4 regions of the Pseudomonas mohnii genome follow, and region 3 is predicted to be linked to each of the others. Evidence: predicted binding sites of a transcription regulator. Region 3 holds the regulator's gene; each other region holds the start of a gene.
What was found. Region 3 encodes FliA, which starts transcription of late flagellar genes. Its sites were predicted from a motif close to CTAAAGTTTNNNNNNNNNNNGCCGNTAA; they were not measured.

Region 1 (4,053 bases), 300 kb from region 3:
CCGCCTTGGCATCGGCGCTTTCCTGCCTGGCCTGGGCCGCTTGCAGTTGCTGCTGTTGTTCCTGCAATTGCTTTTGCAGCTCGGCGATCTGCTTGCGCAGTGCTTTGACCGAGTCGGATTCTTCGCTGCTACTGGAACTGCTGCTACCCGATGCCGATGCGCCGCCAGCGGAAGCCTTGGTGTCATTGCTAGAAGCCGATGTCGAGGTCGCTGCGGTGGTGGACGTGTCTTCAGTGCTCGTGGCGCTGGTCGAAGCGGTCGCCGTGCTCGACAGTGGCTGGGCGATTGAAACGGAGGTGATGCTGACCATGGGCGTTATCCAAAGTAGTTCGAAGTCCCCTCCCTCATCGACACGCCGAGCCAGCACTTGAGATCGACTGTGTAGCGATTCAGTAAGCAAACCGATACACAGCCGTTTTCATTACGCGCTCAGACGCGCCGTCACCTCGTTCAACTCCCCCGACAACCCGCGCAGGTTGTTGCTCGCCGCTTCGGTGCGTTGCACGTTGTCCAGGTTGGTACTGGCGATGCTGGTGATCTCCGTCAGATTGCGCGAGATGTCTTCGGCGACGGACGTCTGCTCTTCGGCGGCGGTAGCGATCTGGCGGTTCATGTCGCGAATCGCTTCCACGGCCAGGGTGATGCGCTCGAGCATGGCACCCGCCTCGGTGACTTGCCGGACGCTTTCCTCACTGCGCGACTGACCGCTTTCAATCGCCTGGGCCGCATCCACCGCACCGCTCTGCACGGTGTGGATGATCTGGTTGATTTCGATGATCGACGCTGCCGTACGCTGGGCCAGGCTGCGCACTTCATCAGCCACCACGGCAAAACCGCGACCGGCCTCTCCAGCGCGAGCGGCTTCAATCGCGGCGTTAAGCGCCAGCAGGTTGGTCTGTTCGGCGATGCCGCGAATCACTTCCAGTACCTTGCCGATGCGCCCGCTGTCGGTTTCCAGCTGACGAATGACCGTGGCGGTGTTGTCGATTTCGCCGCGCATCCGGGTGATGGTGTCAATGGTGCCCTGCATGACTTTCTCGCCCTGCTGCGCGGAATGGTCCGCATCGTCGGCGGCGCGTGCGGCATCAGCGGCATGGCGGGCGACTTCCTGTGCGGTGGCGGACATTTCGTTCATCGCCGTGGCCACCTGATCGGTGCGATTGAACTGCTCATGGGTGCCGCCGGCCATCACGGTCGCGATCGAATTCAGCTCGCCGCTGGCGCTTTCCAGATCCGAGGCACTGCGTTGCAAGCGGCTGAAGGTTTCGGCGAGGAAGTCGCGCAAGGTATTGGCCGCCATCGCCAGTTTGCCCAATTCATCCTGACGGCCGCTGGCCACGCGCTCGGCGAATTTGCCGTGGCTGAGTTGCGCCACGTATTCGATCAGTTGGCGAATCGGCTCGACCAGGTTGCGGTTGATCAGCCACAGGCTCAACAGACCGATCAGCGCCCCCGACACCAGCATCACGATGATCCCCAGCAACACCGTGCGATGGGCACTGGCGCTGAGCTGTTTCGATTGGTCCACACCCTGCTGGCGCAACTCGCTGACCAAGGCGCTCATCTGATCGCTGGTCGCGCGGTCCACCCCCTTGACTGCAGTGTCACCGGCCGAGGGATCGGCACCCGCCGCGAGATAGGCGTCGCGGCCCTTCTGATACGCGGCGCCCAGTTGGCGATGCTCGTCGCGCAGCCGTTCGATGCGCGATTTCAGTTGCGGCTCGATGCCCTGCTGCCCGGCCAGTTCGCCGAGGATGTCCTGCACATCGCGCTGACGCTCCTGGAACTGCTTCCAGTATTTGTCCAGGTCAGCCGGTTGCTTGCCGCGCAGCAGGACGTTTTTCCACTCCTGTACCTGCACCTTGAATTGCAGGTTGGCTTCATCGATCAGTTGCGACGTGTGCAACGGCCCCTCGATCAGGTTGGCGTAGCTCTGGACACCGCTGGACAAAAAGTGAAAGCAGGCCAGCGCGATCAGCAACATCGCAATCAGACTGCCGCTCAGCAGGGCGAGAATTTGCGCTCTCAGGGACTTTTGCAAAAACATCGGACAGTACTCATGACAGGAATGAAGCACGCCCGGTTCAGGCGTGAAAGGTCTCAGGACATCCTTGTCTGCGGCGTCGGCTTTTGGCCGAAGGCGCGCAACTTACCCCAAGCAAGATCGGCGTGCCAGAGCGGTTCTTTAGGGAAATCCGACCATCGGCCGAGCAATCGTTTGCGTTCACTTTGTCGTCACAAAAACGTCATCAGTGCTTGCGATGATGCGGCTCTAGTGAACCTGTAAAACCCGCAGCAGGCGCCTCACCTTGCGAGCACTCATGAACCACAGCATCGATCAAAGCCATCGCGATCCGGATCTGTTCGGCTTGCTTTACGGCTTCAGTTTTCGTCCTGGCGAGCGCGGTCGCGAGATCGATTCGGCCAGGGCGCTGCAGTGCCTGCAGCAACCGGACGACAGCGGTGAATTCCTCTGGCTGCATTTGAATCTTGCCCATGCCGCGTGCGAGCGCTGGATGAAAAGTCATCTGGAATTGCCTGACGAGTTTTTCGAGGCCTTGCACGAAGGCTCGCGTTCGACGCGTATCGAGCATGTCGACTCGGCATTGCTGGCGGTGGTCAACGACGTGGTGTTCAACCTCAGCAGCATGGTCTCGTCGGATGTTTCGACGCTGTGGGTCTGCGTGCGCAGTCGGCTGATCATCAGCGCACGCCTTCAACCGCTGCACTCGGTGGACAAGCTGCGCTCTTCGGTGAAGGCCGGCGAACGCTTTCGCTCGCCGCTGGAACTGCTGGTGCACCTGCTGCGCGATCAGGGTGAAGTGCTGACCCAGATCGTGCGCAAGACCAGCCTGAGTGTCGATCAGGTCGAAGACGAATTACTCTCCTCGCGCCTGTCGACCAACCGCGCCGAGCTGGGCGCCAACCGTCGGGTGCTGGTGCGCTTGCAGCGGCTGCTGGCGCTGGAACCGGGGTCGTTGCTGCGCCTGCTCAATCGCCCGCCGACGTGGCTGCAAAAGGAAGACGTGAAGGAGCTGCGCAAATCCACCGAGGAGTTCGCGTTGATCATCAACGACCTCACGGCGCTGGGTGAACGGATCAAGTTGTTGCAGGAAGAAATCGCCGCCAACCTCAACGAACAGACCAACCGCACGCTGTTCACCCTGACGGTGGTGACGGTGCTGGCACTGCCCATCAATATCATTGCCGGCTTCTTCGGCATGAACGTTGGCGGCATTCCGCTGGCCGGTGATCCGGAAGGGTTCTGGATCCTGGTGGCGCTGGTCGCGACCTTCACAGTGATTGCCGGGCGCTGGGCGTTTCGCAAGCAGCGGGATTATTGACACGCCCTCATCAACTGACACAGGTTTTTTGTACCGCCCTCAGGATTGTCTGGGTTCCAGATAAACGGCCCACGAAAAACCTAAACCCTGATCCAAAGCAGTCTCCCTGTAACAATTAGCAACGATTATCACTGATACACCTCCCTCCTCAGGAATGTCAGCGATGGCTACACCCACCTTCTCCGCCGCCCAGGCGCCCGTCAGTAGCGCAAAACCGCAATTGGATAAAAAACCTGGACTGTTCACCATCGTGGTGTTTTTTGCCGTACTGGCCATCGGCTTGCTGTTCACCGCCTACAGCCTGATGCACGACATGCACGAACTCGGCACGGTGGTCACCACCTGGACGCCGTTTCTGCTGCTGGGCGTCGCGCTGTTGATCGCTCTGGGCTTTGAATTCGTCAACGGTTTCCACGACACCGCCAACGCGGTGGCCACCGTGATTTACACCAACTCATTGCCGCCGAACGTCGCGGTGGTCTGGTCCGGTTTCTTCAACTTCCTCGGTGTGTTGCTGTCCAGCGGCGCCGTGGCTTTCGGCATCATCGCCCTGCTGCCGGTCGAGCTGATTCTGCAGGTCGGGTCGTCCGCTGGCTTCGCGATGATCTTCGCCCTGCTGATCGCGGCGATCCTGTGGAACCTCGGCACCTGGTGGCTGGGCCTGCCGGCGTCTTCGTCGCACACCCTGATCGGCTCGATCATCGGCGTT
Region 2 (4,053 bases), 210 kb from region 3:
GGATTGTTTTTGTCTTTCAAGCCACCCGAGCCGGTCGCCATCGCCAGATCAAGGATCGGAATGGTCGCCCCCCGAATATTCGCCACACCGCACACGACAGGACTGGATTTTGGCATCAGTGTCAGTTGGGGGCATTGCAGCACCTCCCGAACCTTGAACACGTTGATCCCATACAGTTGCTGGCCGTCAAGACGGAACAACAACAGCTCAAGGCGATTCTGCCCCACCAGTTGCGTGCGCTGGTTTACCGAATCCATTACACCAGCCATGCCCAGACTCCTACACCAACGCTAAGTGTTGTTGCGACGCACATTCATCTCTAAACGGCACGGCGCTTGCTTTTTATCTCTCTATGAACACAGAACCGACATTTTTTCGACGCCTGACCACACCCTACCGCAAACTGCTCGGTGTGTTGGCGGCCGTATGCCTGTTCAACGCTGGCAGCCCTGCCCTTGCTGACGCGGTTACCTTGCCTGACATGCTTATCGGCGTCACTCAGGGCTTTCTTGAGTTCACCGTAGAAGACTATCTGGCCACCAGTCAAACGGAAGGTCGCTACGAAATCCAGGTCAACCAGCTCGATCCCCGATTGCGCATGCCAATGTGCGACAAGGAATTGACAGCCTCGCTGGAGAGTCCAGCCAAGCCGTTGGGACGGGTAACGGTCAAGGTTCGCTGCGAAGGCGCTTCGCCCTGGACGGTGTTCGTACCCGCTCAAGTACGCCTGTTTCGCGACGTCGTGACCACCACTCGACCGCTGCGCCGTGCCGGCATTGTCGAGCCTGGCGACGTCACCTTGCGAGAGCGCGACATCAGCCTGATCAGCCAGGGCTATCTGACCTCGGTGGATCAGGCGATCGGACAAAGACTGACCCGACCAACGGTCACTGACCAGGTCATTACCCTGGTGCACATCGAGCAGGCCGAAGTCATTCGCAAGGGCGATCAGGTGGTGATTACCGCGCGCAGCGGTACGCTCAGTGTGAGAATGCCTGGTGAGGCACTGGCCAGCGGTGGCCTGAACGAACAGATCCGGGTCAAGAACCTCAACTCCCAGCGAGTCATCAAGGCGCAGGTCACCGCGCCAGGTCAGGTGGAAGTGTCCATGTAGGGTTCTCTATTCCGGGCGCTCGCGGCTCAAGAGGATGGCGCTAACCAAGGCTGTTCCCTAAACTGTTCCCCATTCAGGGCGGGCACTGACGCGCGCAAGCTCATTGATAAACGCGCCTAAAGTTTTTCAGGGGATGGCCGAAAACATGGCAAGCGTCCAAATTCCCAGAGGTTTTTTATCATGGTCATCGATTTCAGCCGTTTGAACAGTTCCTCGTCACTTACGGGCAGTACACGTACCAGCGCAAGCAAGGCAGCGGCCGAGGCCGATAAATCCGCGTCGCTGAATACCCCGGCCGAACAGGCCAGTACCGTCAAAAGCGGGGAATCGGTACATCTCAGCAATGAGGCTCAACAGTTGCAAAAGGTCACTGATACGCTGCGCGATCAACCTGTCGTCGACAACGCCCGCGTGGCTGCGTTGAAAGCAGCGATTGCCGATGGCAGCTACAAAGTCGACAGCAACCGTATAGCCAGCAAACTGCTCAACTTCGAAGCCCAGCGCTAGGCCCAAGGCCTGCGCCAGGCTTTTGGACGCTTAAAACCCAAGGCCAGCCATGCAAGACACTAATTTACTGCAACTGATCATCGACGATTTTGCTCCAGCGCAACAATTGCTGGAGTTACTGCAGATCGAGTCCCTCGCCTTGCATGGTCGCGACATGCCTCTGCTCGAAAACGTTCTAGCGCAGAAACAGGCATTGATCATCTTGCTCGAACAGCATGGCCGCAAGCGCAGCGAGATCCTCGCCAGCCTCAACCTGCCAGCCAACCGCAGCGGCCTGGAACAATTGGCCAGCCAGTCAAGCGTTGGCGAAGCATTGCTGGCGCAAAGCGATGTGCTGACCAACCTCCTGGCCCAGTGCCACACGACCAATGCCAGCAACGGACAGTCGATCCTGATACAGCAAGCCGCTACGGCTACCCAGCTGAAAATTCTGACCGGCGGCGAACCTCCCGCGCTCTACGATGCCAGCGGATCATTCTCCAAGCTTGTGAAACCGCGCCCGCTCAGTCAGGCTTAAGCTTGTCGATGAGCACGCTCTATCAAGACGCGAAACATGCTGGCAAAATGCCCGCTAGCCGTAGTCAAAATTTGTCTGGAGATTGATTAACCGTGTCCAATGCCTTAAATGCGGATGATGCTCCGCAGCCACCCAAGGTGCTTAGCACGCCTCTGGAAATCTCCAGCAACCTGCGCCAGCTGCAAGAAAGTCATGACCCACTGATCATTACGTTCCACGAGCGCAGCCAGCGTTTCCAGAGCTATCTGGTGGACATTGATCGTGAAACCAACATGATTGCCCTGGACGAAATGATTCCCCGCGACGGCGAACGTTTCCTGTTGGCCGGCGAACCCTTCAAAGTCGAAGGCTTCCACGAAGGCGTGCGCATTGCCTGGGAAAGCAACGGTCCGCTGACTATCGACGAATCCGGCGATAGTCGTTGCTATCGCGGCACGCTGCCCGATGAAGTGGTCTACCACCAGCGCCGCAATGCATTTCGCGCGGCGTTGAAGCTGGCACAATTGGTCGACGTCGACCTTGATGGCGAGAAAATCAAGACACCGATCAGCGGCAAGCTGCTGGACATCTCGGCTACCGGTTGCAAGTTACGCTTTTCTGGCGACATCACTGACCGACTGCAATTGGGTCAAGTCTATGACCGTTTCGTGGCCGCCCTGCCCTTTGGCAAGATGACAGCCCCGGTCGAGTTGCGTTACCTGCACTTTGAAGAAAAGATCTCCACCACCTTCGCCGGTGTGCGCTTCCATAACATGAGCGGACTGGTGCAACGGCAGGTCGAGCGGTTCGTCTATCAGTTGCAACGCGAAGCGCGTCGCTTCGACAAAGACGACTTCTGAGACAGTCCTTCAACAAAAACGGGCAGCCCCTTGCGGTGACTGCCCGTTTTTTTTGCCTCAGCGTTATGGCCTGGCCTCGGTAAAACTTTTTTCGCTGCCCGCGTCCGGCTGCTCACGAGGTGTATCGTCTTCAGGCTCCGATTCGGCCCCTGGTTCGGAAGGTATCGGGTTCTGCATCTGGTCCTGCACCACCTGCTCATTCACCCGCGGATCGAGTGCCGCCACCAGTGGCGAGCTCGACATACTATCCGGCATGGCGACGTGCTGCAGAGGCGCATCGTCCACCTGATGCAGGTTGGTTACCGCTTTCGGACGGATTCGCCACACCAGGATCAACGCGAAAAAACTGAAGAATGCATAAAGCATCTGGCTGCCGAACAACTTCATCAGCACCCCGGCCACCAGCGGTCCGATACTGGCGCCGACCCCGTAGGTCACCAACAACATGGCGGTCAGCGATACACGACGATCCCCCTCGATGTGGTCATTGGAAAATGCCACTGCCAGCGGATACAGACAGAACTGGACCAATGAGCAGAGAAAACCGGCGATGAACAATACCTCTAGCGGAACCCGCTCCATGATCGCCAACGGCAAAGCGGCCAGAGCCAGGCTGAAAGCAAAACTGCGGATCAACAGCGCCCGGTCATAGCGATCGGACAACCACCCCAGAGGCCACTGCACCAGCAGCCCGGCAAAAATGCAGCTACCCATGAACAAACCGACCTGCTCGGTGGACAACCCTTGCTGAGAGGCATACAGCGGTGCCAAGCCATAAAACGAACCGACGATCAGCCCAGCCCCCAACACCGTACTCAACGACTGCGGCACACGCTTGATAAAGAACCTCGGCTCCATCGGTGCCGGATGCAACGGCGCCGGGTGAATGCGTCGGGTCAGGGCCACCGGCACCAGGCACAAAGCAAAGCACAGGGCGACCAACATCAGTAACTCGAGCCCCAGCCCCGGGTGCATGACCAGAATCAACTGACCCAGCACCAACCCCAGATACGACGCAATCATGTAGCCGCTAAACACCACCCCGCGTTGCTTGGTGTCAGCTTGTTCGTTGAGCC
Region 3 (4,053 bases):
GCGCCGAAGCTCATTAAGGGGGTGCTCCTACAGGTCTAAAAACCCAAAAAACCTAAAATTCTAAAACGCTAAAATCCCAGGCTGGATAACAAATCGTCCACATCGTCCTGACCGGACACAACGTCTTCTCTTTTATCGGCATGAATCTGCGGACCTTCACCCTGAGAGAGATGTTTTTGTGGATCTTTTTCTGCAAGCATCGCTTCACGGTCATGTTCGATGCCCGCGAAGCGGTCCACCTGACTGGCCATGAGCACGAGCTTGAGCAGGTTGCTTTCGACTTCGGTGACCAGAAGGGTCACACGCTTGATCACCTGACCGGTGAGGTCCTGGTAATCCTGGGCAAGCAGGATGTCGTTCAGGTTGCTCGACACCGCGCGGTTGTCTGCGCTGCTGCGCGACAGGAACCCGTCGACTCGCCGGGCCAGCTCGCGGAACTCTTCAGCCCCGACTTCGCGACGCATGAACCGCCCCCAGTCCGTGCTCAAGGCCTGGGCTTCATCAGCCAGGCTGTTGACCAGCGGCGTGGCGGTTTCCACCAGGTCCATGGTGCGGTTGGCTGCGGCCTCGGTCAGCTTGACCACATAACCCAGACGCTCGGTGGCGTCGGTGATCTGTGACACCTCCTCGGCTTGCGGCATGTGCGGGTCAATCTGGAAATTGACGATCGCACTATGCAGCTCGCGGGTGAGCTTGCCCACTTCCTGGTACAGGCCGCGGTCACGGGTCTGGTTGAGCTCATGGATCAATTGCACAGCATCGCCGAACCTGCCTTTTTCAAGGCTCGCGACCAGTTCGACGGCGTGTTTTTTCAGGGTCGATTCGAAATCGCCCTGCGATGATTCGTTATGTCCCATAGCTCCCCCGTGGCGCAGTTCAACCAATGCGTTCGAAAATCTTCTCGATTTTTTCTTTCAACGCCTGGGCCGTGAAGGGTTTGACCACATAGCCGTTAACGCCCGCCTGGGCCGCTTCGATGATCTGCTCGCGCTTGGCTTCAGCGGTCACCATCAACACTGGCAGATGCTTGAGTTTTTCATCGGCACGCACGTGGCGCAGCAGATCAATACCGGTCATGCCAGGCATGTTCCAGTCCGTCACCAGAAAGTCGATGCTCCCGCTGTTGAGAACCGGAATGGCAGTAGTGCCATCGTCGGCCTCGACCGTGTTGGTGAACCCAAGGTCACGCAACAGGTTTTTTATGATCCGCCGCATCGTTGAGAAGTCATCAACGATGAGGATTTTCATGTTCTTGTCCAATTCGACCTCCAAGCAGACTAAAACGCGCCCAGCACCTGGACGCGCCATTTCAATCAATCTGGCAAAGCACTTAATAACAGTCCGGAGTACAACGGATCGAGACCGGCGCGGTTAATACCCCACCAGTCACGTCGCAGTGCCCCCACACTGCCTTCAGCGCGCTCGCCACTCTCCCAAACGCCCCCGCAAGCGGGCCGCGCACTGGCTGTGTAACTGGCTGACCCGAGATTCGCTAACCCCCAGGACCTCACCGATTTCCTTGAGATTCAACTCTTCGTCGTAGTACAGCGCCAACACCAGTCGCTCGCGCTCCGGCAAATTGGCAATCGCATCCGCCAGCGCCGCCTGGAAGCGTTCATCTTCCAGATCGCGTGACGGCTCGAGATGAGCACTCGCGCCATCCTCGTGCAGCCCTTCGTGTTCGCCGTCCTGCAACAGATCGTCGAAGCTGAACAACCGGCTGCCCAGGGTGTCGTTCAAAATCCCGTAATAATCATCGAGACTCAATTGGAGTTCGGCCGCAACTTCGTGATCTTTAGCGTCACGGCCGGTTTTAGCTTCAATCGAGCGAATTGCGTCGCTGACCATGCGCGTGTTGCGGTGAACCGAACGAGGCGCCCAGTCCCCCTTGCGCACTTCATCGAGCATGGCGCCGCGGATTCGTATGCCCGCGTACGTTTCGAAACTCGCGCCTTTGCTGGCGTCGTATTTGGCCGACACTTCCAGCAGGCCGATCATCCCGGCCTGGATCAGGTCTTCGACCTGGACACTGGCCGGCAGACGCGCCAGCAAATGGTAGGCAATGCGTTTAACCAGTGGCGCGTAACGCTCGATCAACTCGTACTGCGCATCACGTGCCGACTTCTTGTAAAGGTTGTAACCGCTGGCGGTCATAGCACGGGTCCTGCCGTTTGTTGCACGAGGCGCTCAACGAAAAACTCCAGGTGTCCGCGCGGGTTGGCAGGCAGCGGCCAGGTGTCGACTTTTTGGGCTATAGCCTTGAACGCCAGCGAGCACTTGGAGCGCGGGAACGCTTCGTAGACGGCACGTTGCTTCTGTACCGCCTTGCGTACGCTTTCGTCGTAAGGCACGGCACCGACATATTGCAGGGCGACGTCGAGAAAGCGATCCGTGACCTTGGTCAGTTTGGCGAACAGATTGCGGCCTTCCTGCGGGCTCTGCGCCATGTTGGCCAGGACCCGGAAACGGTTCATGCCGTAATCGCGGTTGAGCAATTTGATCAAGGCGTAGGCGTCGGTGATCGAAGTCGGCTCATCGCAGACCACCAGCAAGACTTCCTGCGCCGCGCGAACAAAACTGACTACCGAGTCACCAATACCCGCAGCGGTGTCGATCACCAGTACGTCGAGGTTGTCGCCGATGTCGCTGAAGGCCTGGATCAGGCCGGCGTGTTGCGCCGGACTCAGATGAACCATGCTCTGGGTGCCGGACGCGGCCGGCACGATGCGGATGCCGCCCGGCCCCTGCAACAGGACGTCACGCAGCTCGCAGCGGCCTTCGATTACGTCGGCCAGGGTACGTTTGGGTGTCAGGCCCAGGAGAACGTCGACGTTCGCCAGCCCCAGGTCGGCGTCCAGCAGCATGACGCGACGGCCAAGCTCAGCTAAAGCCAGGGACAAGTTCACTGACACGTTAGTCTTCCCGACGCCACCTTTGCCGCCGGTCACCGCGATCACCTGTACGGGATGCATGCTGCCCATGTTATTTCTTTACCTTGTCTTGCATAGACGGAGGCCACATTACTGGCTGCGCGTTCTCAACCGGAACAATGCATGGCAGACCATCGATGTAGGTACAAAAACTATTCATTTTTACCTCAGCCAACCTGCTTTGTCGGACTGTGGTAGATGTCAGCGAACATGTCAGCCATGGCTTCTTCGCTGGGTTCTTCCTGCATTTGCACGCTAACGGCGCGACTGACCAACTGATGACGACGCGGCAGATGCACATCATCCGGAATCCGCGGGCCATCGGTCAGGTAGGCCACCGGCAGTTCATGACTGATGGCCAGGCTCAACACCTCGCCCAGACTGGCCGTTTCATCCAGTTTAGTCAGGATGCAGCCGGCGAGCCCGCAGCGCTTGTAACTGTGATAAGCGGCGGTTAGAACCTGTTTCTGGCTGGTGGTTGCCAGAACCAGATAATTTTTCGATTTGATGCCCCGACCGGCCAGGCTTTCGAGCTGCATGCGCAGGGCCGGATCACTGGCCTGTAGGCCGGCGGTATCGATCAGCACCACGCGCTTGCGCAGCAAGGGATCCAGCGCCTGCACCAGGGATTGCCCCGGATCGACATGGGTCACCGACACATTGAGAATCCGACCAAGGGTCTTGAGCTGCTCCTGGGCACCGATGCGGAAGCTGTCCATGCTCACCAGCGCGATGTTCTGCGGGCCGTACTTGAGCACGTAACGGGCGGCCAGCTTGGCCAGGGTGGTGGTCTTGCCCATGCCGGCGGGGCCGACCATGGCAATCACGCCGCCCTCTTCCAGCGGCTCCATTTCCGGCGTAGCGATCATCCGCGCCAGGTGCGCCAGCAGCATGCGCCAGGCCTGACGGGGTTCGTCGATATCGGTGATCAGCGCCAGCAGATCCCGCGACAACGGGCCGGACAGGCCGATGCGCTGCAAACGGCGCCACAGGTTCGCCTGATCCGGACGACTGCCTTGCAGTTGATTCCAGGCCAGGGAGCCGAGCTGTACTTCCATTAGCTCACGCAAGCTGTTGAGTTCGAAACGCATGGAGTCCAACGCCCGCGGGTCCACACCACTCG
Region 4 (4,053 bases), 4.6 Mb from region 3:
CCTTTGGCGGCGCCTCACAGGGTGACGTTTACCCTGCAGGCGCTGCCAGAGGCACGGATCGTGTTCGGACGATCTTTTTCGAATTAAACCCGGAACTGCCTGAGCAAACCGTTCAATTGCTCGCTCAATTCCTTCAGTCTCAGGCTCGCCTTGCTGGATTGTTCAGCCGCCAGCGCGGTGCTGTGGGACAACCCGGCGGCTTGGGTGACGTTCTGGTTGATGTCTTCGACCACATGGGCCTGTTGCAGGGTGGCGCTGGCGATGGACGCATTCAGGCCGTTGAGGTTGCGCAACGCCTGGCCGATGGCATTCAGACTTGTCCCGGCCAGACCCGCCTGTTCGATGGTCAGCTGCGAAGCCCGGCTACTGTCGCCAATCACCTTGACCGCCGCCTCGGAATGACTTTGCAGTTGTTCGATCATCGACTGGATTTCCGCCGTGGACTTCTGGGTCCGCTGGGCCAAAAGGCGAACCTCGTCGGCTACCACCGCGAAACCCCGACCTTGCTCGCCAGCCCTTGCTGCCTCGATGGCGGCGTTGAGAGCCAGCAGGTTGGTCTGATCGGCAATCGAGCGGATCACTTCCAGCACGCTGCCGATCTGTGTGCTTTCGGTGGCCAGGGTGCGGATCACGTCCACGGCCTGATTGATGGTGCACGACAGCGTGTCGATCTGCTGCAGGCTGCCATCAATGTTGACCTGGCCTTGTTGGGCCTGAGCTTCGGCATCGCGCATTTCGCTGGCGGCATGTTCGGCATTCTTTGCCACATCCTGCACGCCGGAAGTCACTTCATTGATCGCCGTGGCCACCCGTTCCATCTGCTGCGACTGTTGCTGGCTGCGTTGCTGGGCCTGGGTCGCGTCGTTGCCCAATTCGCTGGACGATTGGCCTAGCGCACTGGCGCAGACCTGCAGTTCACCGATGACCTGGCGCAATTTGGCGGTAAAGGCATTGAAGTGCCGGGCCAATTGTGTGACTTCATCCTGGCCGTGGGTGTCGAGGCTGCGGGTCAAATCGCTTTCACCGCTGGCGATATTGGCCATCGCGTGGACGGTTTCCTGAAGCGGGCGAACGATGCTACGGGCGATGAGGATCACCAGTGCCGCCATGATCAGCGCGATTGCAAAGCCAATGACCGAGGCTTTCCAGAACTGACCATAGAATTCGGCTTGCATGTCATCGATGTACACGCCCGAGCCGATCATCCAGCCCCAGGGCTCGAAGAGTTTGACGTAGGAGGTTTTTCCCACGGGCTCGCTGGCACCGGGTTTTGGCCAGCGGTAATTGATGATCCCGGCGCCCTTGCTCCTGGCCACCGTGACCATCTCATTGAATATCGCAACACCGTCGGGGTCGCGGATCGCCGAGAGATTCTGGCCGTCCAGCTTGGGGTTGGCCGGGTGCATGATCATCACCGGCGTCAGATCGTTGATCCAGAAGTAATCGTTCTGGTCGTAACGCAGTCCGCGAACGGCTGTCAGCGCCTGTTTCTGCGCGGCTTCGCGGGTGAGCGTGCCGGCGGTTTCCAGGTCGTGATAGTAAGTGAGGATGCCACTGGCGGTTTGCACCACATGCTGGGTTTTCTGTGCCTTGGCGACATACAAGTCATCGTGAATCTGCTTGAGCATCAAGACACCCAAGGCCAGCAGCATCATGACGGCCACGACCAGGATGAGCCACAAGCGCCGGCTGATCGACATATTGCGCAAGCTGTTCATAACGTGGTGCTCCGTTTTCTTGTTCTTGTAATGAATGATCGCCAGCATTCGGCCAGGCCCGATAACGCGAAAGCACTTATCGGACTTGTCTGATAGGATTTCGGCCCCGCACGGGAAAACCTGAATCCAAATGTTTCACGGATCGTTCATGGCCAGGTGTGGAGCCTGAAAGCGTGCGAATTCAACTACGCTGATCGCGATAAAAGTTTTTAAAAATACTAACGGGGCATGCAACGTTGCATAGCCTTTTGGGGGATTAATGGATCTTTGGACTGCCTTTCAGGCTTTGATTCTTGGCGTTGTAGAAGGGCTGACAGAGTTTTTGCCCATTTCCAGTACCGGGCACCAGATTATCGTGGCCGACTTGCTCGACTTCGGTGGCGAGCGGGCCATGGCATTCAACATCATCATCCAACTCGGGGCGATCCTGGCGGTGGTGTGGGAGTTCCGCCGCAAGATTTTCGACGTGGTCATCGGTTTGCCGACCCAGCCCAGTGCGCGACGCTTTACCGCGAACCTGTTGATCGCCTTCCTGCCCGCCGTGGTTTTGGGAGTGATTTTTGCTGACCTGATCCACCACTACCTGTTCAACCCGATCACCGTGGCGACGGCCCTGGTGGTGGGTGGCATCATCATGCTGTGGGCTGAACAGCGTCAGCATGAAGTGCATGCCGATACCGTGGACGAGATCACTTGGAAAGACGCACTCAAAGTCGGGTTCGCCCAGTGCCTGGCGATGATTCCGGGTACTTCGCGTTCCGGCTCGACGATCATCGGCGGCCTGTTGTTTGGTCTGTCGCGTAAAACCGCCACCGAGTTCTCGTTCTTCCTGGCCATGCCGACCATGGTGGGTGCGGCCGTGTACTCGGGCTACAAGTACCACAAGCTGTTCGTGGCGGCTGATTTTCCGGTATTTGCCCTTGGCTTCGTGACTGCATTCATTTTCGCGATGATTGCCGTGCGCGGGTTGCTCAAGTTCATCGCCAGCCACAGCTACGCGGCGTTCGCCTGGTATCGCATCGCCTTCGGCCTGCTGATTCTGGCCACGTGGCAGTTTGGCTGGATAGACTGGACCGCGGCCAAGCCATGAGTGATTCCAGCGCGCGCTATCGTTCCGCAGGCAAGTCCGGGGGACATATCCAGCATCTACGCCTCAAGCTGCTGGTGTTCGCGACCCTGTGCGCGCTGCCATTGTTCGGGTCGATGTCGTTGTGGTTGCGTGGGGTGTCGCTGATTCCCCTCGCGGCCTACGGCATCGTCAGCCTGCTGGCGTTTTTGCTGTACTGGAGCGATAAGCGCAAGGCCCGTGTCGATCAATGGCGAACACCGGAAAACGTGCTGCATGCACTGGAGTTCGCGGGTGGCTGGCCGGGGGCGTTGCTGGCGCAACAAGTGTTTCGGCACAAGACGCGCAAGGTCTCGTTTCAACTGGTGTTCTGGCTCATCGTGATGCTGCACCAAGTGTTCTGGATCGACATGCTGTTTCTCGGTGCAAACCTGTTGGCACTGTTCTAAAGCAATAACCCGACCTGCGTTCGTTTGGGCAATTTACTCACCACCAGTTGATGAGAGCGTTGCAACAAGCCTTGCAGCTCTTCGGCAACCAGTGGGTAGGGCGTGTTCATGATGATCCACTGGGCCCGAGCCAGATAAGGCGCTGGATGAATGCCCGGACGGTCGCAATGACCGAGGAACAAATCCTTGTCGACCTTGAACGCCAGGGATTCGCCACGCAGGTTCTGCAGCGCGAACATCTTGTTTCCGGCAACCGAAAACACTCGCACGCCTCCCCATTTATAGTCTTCCCGCGCACCGGGCAGTGCCAGGCAGAATGTCGCGACGTCCACTTCGCTCATGCGTCCAGCCTTCATATCAAACGGTCCCCGCAGGCATTGAATGTTTCGATCAAATGGTCGAGCCAGGCGCGCACGGCCGGCATCACCCCGCGTCGATGAGGGTAGACCGCTTGCAGCCAGCCACCCGGCAGCGACCATTCAGGCAACAGCTGCACCAGCGAACCATTGGCCAGTTCTTGCTCGCAATACATCATCGGTAGCGTGGTAAACCCCTGCCCGGCGAGGGCGCAGGTCTTGCGTACGATGAAGTCGTCGACGCCCAGGCGCGCTTCCATTGCCAGATCGTGGCTTTTGCCCTGGCGATCGACCAGGCGGATGTGCACCAGCCGATCCGGTTCGAGGGCACCGAGCACTGGCAGGTCTTTCAAATCCTCGGGGCGGTTGATCTCACGTCCCAGCAGGAATGTGGGGCTGGCCACCAGGAGCATCTGTGCCTGGCGCAAGCGGCGGGTCACCAACAGTGGATCTTCATCGCCCGG

Region 1: BLV61_RS09650 (methyl-accepting chemotaxis protein) is a predicted target of FliA. The motif match lies at 2,162-2,189, and genes of this name have one in related genera.
Region 2: flgM (flagellar biosynthesis anti-sigma factor FlgM) is a predicted target of FliA. The motif match lies at 1,231-1,258, and genes of this name have one in related genera.
Region 4: BLV61_RS32310 (methyl-accepting chemotaxis protein) is a predicted target of FliA. The motif match lies at 1,816-1,843, and genes of this name have one in related genera.

The regions. Positions count from the first base shown of each region.
Region 1 is NZ_FNRV01000001.1:2,055,921-2,059,973, forward strand. It holds gene BLV61_RS09645 (hypothetical protein) at 1-310, opposite strand, end outside; gene BLV61_RS09650 (methyl-accepting chemotaxis protein) at 422-2,047, opposite strand; gene BLV61_RS09655 (transporter) at 2,322-3,344, shown strand; gene BLV61_RS09660 (inorganic phosphate transporter) at 3,508-4,053, shown strand, end outside.
Region 2 is NZ_FNRV01000001.1:1,966,862-1,970,914, forward strand. It holds gene BLV61_RS09230 (chemotaxis protein CheV) at 1-269, opposite strand, end outside; gene flgA (flagellar basal body P-ring formation chaperone FlgA) at 353-1,114, shown strand; gene flgM (flagellar biosynthesis anti-sigma factor FlgM) at 1,295-1,621, shown strand; gene BLV61_RS09245 (flagella synthesis protein FlgN) at 1,671-2,138, shown strand; gene BLV61_RS09250 (flagellar brake protein) at 2,231-2,977, shown strand; gene BLV61_RS09255 (MFS transporter) at 3,041-4,053, opposite strand, start outside.
Region 3 is NZ_FNRV01000001.1:1,755,282-1,759,334, forward strand. It holds gene BLV61_RS08270 (chemotaxis protein CheA) at 1-14, opposite strand, end outside; gene BLV61_RS08275 (protein phosphatase CheZ) at 69-857, opposite strand; gene BLV61_RS08280 (chemotaxis response regulator CheY) at 877-1,248, opposite strand; gene fliA (RNA polymerase sigma factor FliA) at 1,414-2,154, opposite strand; gene fleN (flagellar synthesis regulator FleN) at 2,151-2,981, opposite strand; gene flhF (flagellar biosynthesis GTPase FlhF) at 3,098-4,053, opposite strand, start outside.
Region 4 is NZ_FNRV01000001.1:6,358,356-6,362,408, forward strand. It holds gene BLV61_RS32310 (methyl-accepting chemotaxis protein) at 84-1,718, opposite strand; gene BLV61_RS29600 (undecaprenyl-diphosphate phosphatase) at 1,978-2,808, shown strand; gene BLV61_RS29605 (DUF1294 domain-containing protein) at 2,805-3,233, shown strand; gene BLV61_RS29610 (MmcQ/YjbR family DNA-binding protein) at 3,230-3,589, opposite strand; gene BLV61_RS29615 (LysR substrate-binding domain-containing protein) at 3,586-4,053, opposite strand, start outside.